DNA from 2 places in the Sutcliffiella horikoshii genome. Region 2 is predicted to be linked to the other one. Evidence: riboswitches for the same ligand, from Rfam matches in the RefSeq annotation. Region 2 holds a riboswitch; the other holds the start of a gene.
What was found. A riboswitch is a leader RNA that binds a small molecule or an ion and turns the genes downstream of it on or off. The one in region 2 is predicted to bind S-adenosylmethionine.
Positions count from the first base shown of each region.

Region 1 (4,171 bases), 1.0 Mb from region 2:
TAACAGCTGAAATATTCTTGGTCTTAATGGTGTGCGCAGCCATATTATCGGTAATTAACGTTACATCCACTCCCGATTGTTGCAGCTCCCAGGCAGTTAATCGCGATCCCTGTAGAACTGGTCTTGTTTCACAGGCAAAAGCACTTAATGGGAACTCTTTTTCTTTTGCCAAATGAAATGGAGCTAATGCTGTTCCGTAACGGGCCGTTGCAATAGATCCTGCATTACAGATGGTCAGCAGTTTATCGTTTTTTTGAAACAAGGAAAGAGCATGCTCGCCGATAAGCCTGCATGTTGCTTCGTCCTCGAGTTGGATTTGAATTGCTTCATGAACAAGATTTGTTTTTGCTTCGTTCACGGAAGAAGCGTGCAAAGACACTTGTAGGAGTCGGTCGATTGCCCAAAAAAGGTTTACTGCTGTCGGACGAGAAGTTGCCAAGTAGTCCCGGTCCTTTTTCAACTGGCTGTGAAATTCATCTAAATTAACTATGTTATAAGAGTTTGCAGCGAGAACAAGCCCGTATGCTGCTGTTATGCCAATTGCAGGCGCCCCCCTTACTTTAAGAGTGACAATGGCATCATAGACATCGTTAATGGTATGCAAATCAATGAAAACCGTCTCTTGAGGTAATTTCTGTTGATCTAATAATCGAATATAAGAGTCTTTCCATTCTACAGATAGCGGTAGGTTAGTAGTAATTGTCATGATTTATCCATTCCCTTTTAGTTCATTCTTAAGAAGTGATTCTACATCTTGAATGTTACGGATATTTGCTGCATTTTTAATTAGTGTTTGCCCTAATAACAAAGCTTGTTGTTTTACTGAAATTTTGCGCTCATAAGGTTTGAGGCTATCAAGGTCAGCTACATGCGCCAAACCAATGGTTCGACGAATAACCTCACATCCGGCAAATCCAATTGCATCAGTAAAGACTTTTTTCAGGAAGAAATCCAAGTAGCCTGGTGTTTGCGTGAAATGTTCCACACTGTTTGTCTTCCATAAGTCAGAGAAGGTAAAAGTGAATCCTTCCCAAACTTGATAAAGGTGGGAAGTGATGCTGGCCCTTTGACTGTCGTCTCTGGTGATTGCTTGCAAGAGGATATTGGCAAAGAACTGTCCAACATCAAAGCCGATCGGTCCGAAAAATGCAAATTCAGGGTCAATAACTTTAGTATCGATTTCACTCGCAAAGATGCTTCCTGTATGGAGGTCCCCATGTAGAAGTGCTTCTCCGTTGGTTAAAAATGTGTATTTCAGTTTTGCCACTTCAAGCTTTAATTCCGCATCATTCCAAATATCCTCGACCGAACCAAGCAGCTCAGGCTCATAATCGTTGGTCTCACTTTCATAAAAAGGGTCTGTAAACACTAGATCTTCGGTAATCTTACAAAGCTCTGGATTTGCAAATGCCTGCTGAAGGTTTTTCTTCTCTTGTTGATTTAATCCAAAATCAGAAGTGTAAAACAATGTTTTCGCTAAGTATTCACCAATATGCTTTGACAGAAGCGGAAAGTCCTTGCCATCTAGAAAACCATTTCGAACGATTTCCAAATGGGAGAGGTCTTCCATGATCGTTATCGCTAATGCTTCGTTTGTATAATAAACTTTCGGAATAAGATTAGGTACCAAAGTAGCGGCGTTCTTCAAGTAATTTCCTTCTATTGTTGCTCTGTGCAAGGTCAACGGCCAGCTTTCTCCAACAACCTTTGCATAAGGCAATGCCTGCTTAATAATAATTCCTGTGTTATTTTCGTCTCTAATGTGAAAGACAAGGTTCAAATTTCCATCACCGATTTCACGGCAATGCAATAGCGCACCATCTTTGAAAAATTCAAGATCTTTCGCTAGTGAAATAGCGGTTGATTCTGTTAACGGCTCGTATTCTGTAGTTGCTGTAATGGTCATATTTATTACCCCCGTGTGATTTATTGATTAGTAACGGGGCATTTATTTAAAAATAAAAGCCCCTTTCCATAAGAAAGAGGCTTGAAGAGTAGACTTCTCCCCTCTTATCTGCCAGAAATAACTTCTGCTGGAATTAGCACCGTGCCTTATGAACTAATACGTTCGGCGTCCACAAATGTGTAACGCCCTGTTTCACAACAGTATTACGGTCGGTTGCTGGGTTTCATAGGGCCAAATCCCTCCACCTGCTCTTGATAAGAGATCACAATCATTAAATTGTGAATGTATGAAATTGTGTGAAAATTATTGCTTGATGAAAATAATAACAAGACGCCGGGAAAATTGTCAACAAGTTTTTTGAAAAATCTTTGTTGTAACCAATATCAGATTATTTAAAGAATTTAATGGAATTGTATGAATTGTTTGGTTAAAACCTTGAAAAAATGCTAGGCACCTGTTATTATTAAACTATTATTTTTGTTCGTGAATATGGAAAGTCAGAAACACGTTTTCGTCTTGAAATGTTTGAAAGAGCAAGAATAGTAATATTTACGTGGGTTAACCACAAGGAGGAACAAACATGTTACAAGGTAAAGTAAAATGGTTCAATGCAGAAAAAGGTTTTGGATTCATCGAAGTTGAAGGTCAAGACGACGTATTCGTACACTTCTCCGCAATCCAAGGCGAAGGTTTCAAAACTTTAGAAGAAGGCCAAGAAGTATCTTTCGAAATCGTTGAAGGTGCTCGTGGACCTCAAGCTGCTAACGTTACAAAATAATGCTAGCCAAATAGAAAAGGACTCCACTCCGGAGTCCTTTTTGTTTTGGAAGAATAAGAGAATATGTAATACAGTTGATTTCCGTTCCAGGCGCTTCGCTTGCCTGCGGGCCTTCCACTCCAATCAACAAGGTGGCTTCATTCATTTAAGGGTTAGTGAAAAGCCCTCTAACCGGGTTAGCTGTAAAAGGATTAACGTAACTTTACGCAATGTTCAGCTGTGGATTGGAGCAAATGGCGGAGACTCCAGCGGGGGAGTAACGGTAGGTTGAGACCCCGCAACGAAGTGAGGAGGCTCCAGCGCCGTCCCGCGGAAAGCGAGAAGCCAATTGCGAAAAGGAACAGCGGCGACTAAGCAATCAACTAAAGTAAAAAGATTAATAGTATTGTGGTCTTCGGTCTTCAAAGATTGGGATTCTTTTTCTTACTTCCTCCACCTTATCCAAATCTATCTCAGCTGTAATAATTTCCTCATCTTCCCCGGCTTCAGCCACAATTTCTCCCCAAGGATCAATAATCATCGAGTGCCCTGCAAAAGCATTCTTCGGATCAGCACCAGAACGATTACATGCAATTACATAGCACTGGTTCTCAATGGCCCTTGCAATAAGAAGGGTACGCCAATGATCAACCCTTGCCAAAGGCCACTCTGCAACAACGAATATCGCTTTTGCATCTTTAGTGGTATGCGCGCGGATCCATTCAGGAAAACGGATATCATAGCAAATGAATCCTGCACATGTTTCTCCGTCAAGCTCAAACATCCCATCCGTCTTTCCTGGCTGAAGGAAATGATGCTCGTCCATCAAGCGGAAAAGGTGTAATTTACTATATTCGCCGGCAACTTCGCCATCTTTGTTAACCGTAATCATCGTATTATAAATTCCTTTGTTCGTTTTTTTCGCGACCGAACCGCCCACAATGTGTGTTTTTAGTTCTTTTGCAGCAGATTTAAGGAATTTGGTCGTGACAAAACCGCCAGAATCGGCAATTTTATCAAGGCGCCCGAGATCATATCCTGTAGACCACAGTTCAGGAAGAACAATGATATCAGGTCGATCTTTTCCTGCAACTGTCAAAAGTTCACATGCTTTTTCTATATTTGCCTCGGGATCACCGAAAGCTACATCAAATTGAATACAAGCTATTTTCCATTTCATAATTTTATCCCCCCGTTGAAAAAGTACTTTACAAGTTGAATCTAACAATATATGATTTGTGACTAGGATTTCAAGAATTTTTTAAGTAGGTGAAAAAGGTGAAACACTTTCAACAATCTGAATTATTAAATACACTGCCTAAACAGTTCTTTGCTTCATTGGTTGAAAAGGTGGGGAAGGTTGTCGCACAAGGTCATGATGTGATTAATCTTGGACAAGGAAACCCTGATCAGCCGACTCCTGAACATATTGTAAAGTCGTTACAGGAAGCCGTTGAAAAACCAAATCATCATAAATATTCCCCGTTTCAGGGTCACCAATTTTTTAA
Region 1 covers NZ_CP082918.1:1,454,087-1,458,257, forward strand. The annotation lists gene mtnA (S-methyl-5-thioribose-1-phosphate isomerase) at 1-706, opposite strand, end outside; gene mtnK (S-methyl-5-thioribose kinase) at 710-1,906, opposite strand; SAM riboswitch class I at 2,008-2,167, opposite strand; gene cspD (cold-shock protein CspD) at 2,487-2,684, shown strand; gene K7887_RS07485 (carbon-nitrogen family hydrolase) at 3,061-3,843, opposite strand; gene K7887_RS07490 (pyridoxal phosphate-dependent aminotransferase) at 3,942-4,171, shown strand, end outside.
Region 1: linked by a shared signal. The riboswitch ahead of mtnK (S-methyl-5-thioribose kinase) and the one ahead of K7887_RS02265 (YezD family protein) in region 2 are both predicted to bind S-adenosylmethionine.

Region 2 (4,171 bases):
CGCTGCATCAAAAACTTCACCCCGAACACCGATACCAGCACTCCGATCATCGCAATCACCGGATACACATTTTGCTCAATCAACAGCTGAATCAGCGTGTAGGAAAGTACCATCGATAACACCGGAGACACCACCCACACAACTAACAGCTGTACGACGATGTCCTTTTGCAAAACAGATCGCCCCTGCTTCACAAAACCAATCCCGATAATCGAAGACGTCGTAATTTGTGTCAGTGGCACGGGAATGCCAAACACCGAGGCAACCGTGACGATTCCGGCTCCCGTGCCCGAAATGACGCATCCTTCCTCCAGCCGCAGCTTTGTAATCTTCTTGCCATTCGTTTCCATGACACGTTGGCCAAGCAATAGCGCGCCCAAAGCTACAAACAATCCTCCCCACAGAATTCCCTGCCCAGTGTTCATAATCCCTGCTCCGACAAGCGGTCCCACCGCATTGGCAACATTGTTCATCCCCGCGGAAAATGCTTCAAACACTCCCATCACCACGACCAGCACCGACAAGATTGGAACGGCCCTTGACGACTTAACCCATCTATCAACCACTCTATTTTTCAACACCCAGGTTGCCCCGATTGCTAACAAAAACGCCAGAACCGGTGTCAGCAGCCAGAACGAAACAATCCAGGCGAGCTTTCCGACAAACACGGATTGATAGACAATTCCGGCTCCGACAACCGCACCGACGGTCACTTCACTGGTGGAAAGCGGGATGCCGAACACATTTGCTAAAAATAAAGATAGGGCCGCAGATGCGATGACAATCAGGGCGATGGCCACCGTAAAGGTACTCTGTGGCACAATTCCGCTCCCCATTGTCTTGACGACCTCTCCGCCGCCGAGCCACGCTCCAAAGAACACCGCAATCCCACATAGCACCAAAGCCACATTCCTTTTTACAACTCCTGCACCATAGGCAATTCCCATGGATGCTGCCGCACCGCTCGCCCCGATATTCATGGCGAAAAACAGACCAACGATGACAGCTATGGTAACTAACATGTTTTTTCCTCCTTCACTTCACTGCCAACCTTAGTTTGTATGCAGGCCGCACTCCGTCTTGCCGCTACCCGCCCAGCGGCCAGCGCGGGAATCACCTTCCGCACCGACTGCCTGTGTACAGGGAAAACAGCCGATGCTTGGATAGCCATGATCGTGTAGCTCGTTATAGGGAAGTCCTCGGCTCCGAATATGATTCCAAACATCCCCCCATGTCCAATGGATGAGCGGGCAAATTTTGATGTTTTGAAACTTGTCATCCTGGTTGAGGAAATTCGTGGCTGCCCTCGTTGGGGATTGTTCCCTTCTGAGACCAGATATCCATGCCTTTTTTGGCGTGAGTGCTTCTCGTAAAGGTTCCACCTTCCGTATTTGGCAGCACTTTCCGGGATCTCTTTTCCAAAGAACCGTGCCATGTGCCGCGGCTTGTTGCTCCAACGTTAGCTGCGGCTTCCTCTTCTCAATCTGCAACTTCGGATATCTCTCTTCTATCTGCTCAATAACCTTATACGTTTCCGGAAAATGCAAATCTGTATCTAAAAAAACAATTTTCGCATCAGGCTTTACTTCTTGAATTAGGTCGATCAGCACCACTGCCTCCGCACCAAAACTTGATGCATAGATTATCTCGTCGGAGTCGTAAACTCTATAGGCCCACTCCAAAACAACGGTGGCGCCTCTTGAGTCATCATCAACCTCGAAGGTGGACGAGATCTCCTTCCAATTTTCATACGTGATTTTCTGGTTCATGCTGTTACTGCTCCTTTCTTTTCCAACGCAAAAAGGCAGCCCCTTTAATGTGCATGCTTGTTGTTCCAAGCCAAGCATCATGTAAAGTGACCGCCTCCAGTTTGTCTGGTCAGCGAGTGTTTATTTTTTTTGAAGGCGAACCTTCTCATTTTTTTCTATCTGAATGACTTTTCCATCCTGTACGACTAGGGTGATAGATCCAAACTTGATGGATTGCAGCATTCTTTCCAAGTGGGTTACCACGTCTTCCCATTCTGACTTTGCCAGTTGGCTCGCCTCCATTTCACCAAATAAAAAACGCCTCTCCCATTATGGAAAAGGCGCATCGTATGTATGCTGCACCTTATCTTCCAAAATGGGTATCCATTTTGCTGGAATTGGCACCTTGCTGTTCGCAGGTTGCCGGGCTTCAACGGGCCAGTCCCTCAGCCGCTCTAGATAAGCGTCGATTCATTTGTTGTTTTTGATAAAATTAATCCTACCATACTTATATGAATTGTCAACAATGTTATTGACTGTTTTTTTAGATTTTTTTATTTTTGGGAAGTTGGTCCTAGTCAGCTACTTCATTCCCCAATCTTTGTAAGCTTGGTTTCCGAATCAATGATGGCAGCTTGATAGGAATCTCCCGAGACCGTTTCAAAAAGAACACCTTGTACTGTTTCTTCTTGTTCTTCGAGTTTCACCAAATCAACTTTTGATAATCCGTTCGGATCAAAGGTCACTTTCCCTTCCAGCTTGAATTGCCCATCCCCTAATTCCTCTGCCAGTTCAATTTCATGGTCCAGCATCCGCTCCTCCAACCATCCGGCCAGTAAGGGTTCTACCGTATCTTCCGCTATTTTCAAACTTTCATTGTATGTGAGAATCATGGAGTAGCGGACATACTGCACCGTTTCATACTCATTCCCGCCCATGCCAACAGAAGTGGAGGAGATGGTGAATTCAGGATCCGGTTCTCCTTGAGCAAACAAATTACAGCCTGTTAACACTATTGTAAGACAACACAAAACAGATAACCTCTTCAAGCTTCCCATCCAAGACATATCCTCATACTTACTCCCCTTTGTACTAACCAATCCTAACCCCTCCTGGCATTCCCATTTTACTCAACATTAACATATTTTTCCTTGTCTATGTTGCAATAAAATAAAAATGATGCGAGATTCCTATGCAGAAAGGATTCCGCACTATTTTTCAAAAAAAAATAAGCAGCGGATTCATTCTCCGCCGCTTATTTCTATTCGCATTTAGCCATTTCTATTTTCTTACGCTTTTCCGTAACAAGGACATCAAGATGACGGTAAAGGTTAACGAATTCCCCAGGAAGCAGTCCACCGTACTCGCCGTCTAGATTTAGCTGCATTTTCTCTTGAGTGTTTACTTTTACCCTGTTCGCCTTCGTGTAGATGACTAAATCATCTTTCACATGATCTCCGCGCAATGCCATAGAAGCAATACGGATGAAGTCTGCAATGTTTGCTTTTTTAAGAATGATCATATCAAACATTCCGTCGTTCATGCAGGAGTCTGGCGCAAGCTTTTCGAAGCCGCCTACTGAATTGGATAAGGAGACAAGGAACAGCATAATTTCGCCTTCAAAGATCTTTCCGTCGTATTCAATCGTTACGTTCGTCGGGCGAATAGATGGAAGCATCTCGATTCCTTTTAGGTAGTAGGCAAGCTGGCCAAGCATTGTCTTCATCTTGATTGGTACCTCATAAGACAGCTCGGTCATTTTTCCGCCACCAGCAATATTCATGAAGTATTGATCATTGGCTTTTCCAATATCCACTGGCATTGGGACGCCTTCTGCAATAACATCCACACAAGCTAATATATCATCACGTGGCAGGTCAAGTGCTCTGGCAAAGTCGTTGGTCGTTCCCACTGGAATAATACCAAGTTGTGGACGGTAGTCCTGTTCTGCAAGACCGTTGACCACTTCATTTATTGTTCCATCTCCACCGGCTGCCACGACAAGTTCATACCTGCGTTCAACTGCAAGCTTAGCCGCTTCTGTCGCATCTCCATGTCCAGTTGTTGCATGGCAGGATGTTTCATAGCCGGCTTTTTCTAATCGAACCAACACTTCTGGCAGATGCTTTTTGAACAGCTCGCGGCCAGATGTTGGATTGTATATTACCCTAGCTCGTTTCATTTCCCATCATCCTAAACGTATATTTAACTAAGCCCTCTTTTATATTTATGTGTAGTCTGTCTCTGTATGTTGTTATATAGAATAGTTATATTTACCAATACCACTAAGTAGTGAACCTGAATCCACTACTGATAACATATTAGCCTATTCTGGTGTGGATATGCAATTAAAATGAAAATTTTGAGAAATGCGGAATCTATTGTTCCAAAATAAAACCCCCACCCGCACCGCCACTTCTCAA
Region 2 covers NZ_CP082918.1:431,471-435,641, reverse strand. The annotation lists gene K7887_RS02275 (sulfate permease) at 1-1,022, opposite strand, end outside; gene K7887_RS02270 (phosphoadenylyl-sulfate reductase) at 1,053-1,769, opposite strand; gene K7887_RS02265 (YezD family protein) at 1,890-2,051, opposite strand; SAM riboswitch class I at 2,110-2,214, opposite strand; gene K7887_RS02260 (hypothetical protein) at 2,336-2,848, opposite strand; gene K7887_RS02255 (diacylglycerol kinase) at 3,010-3,930, opposite strand.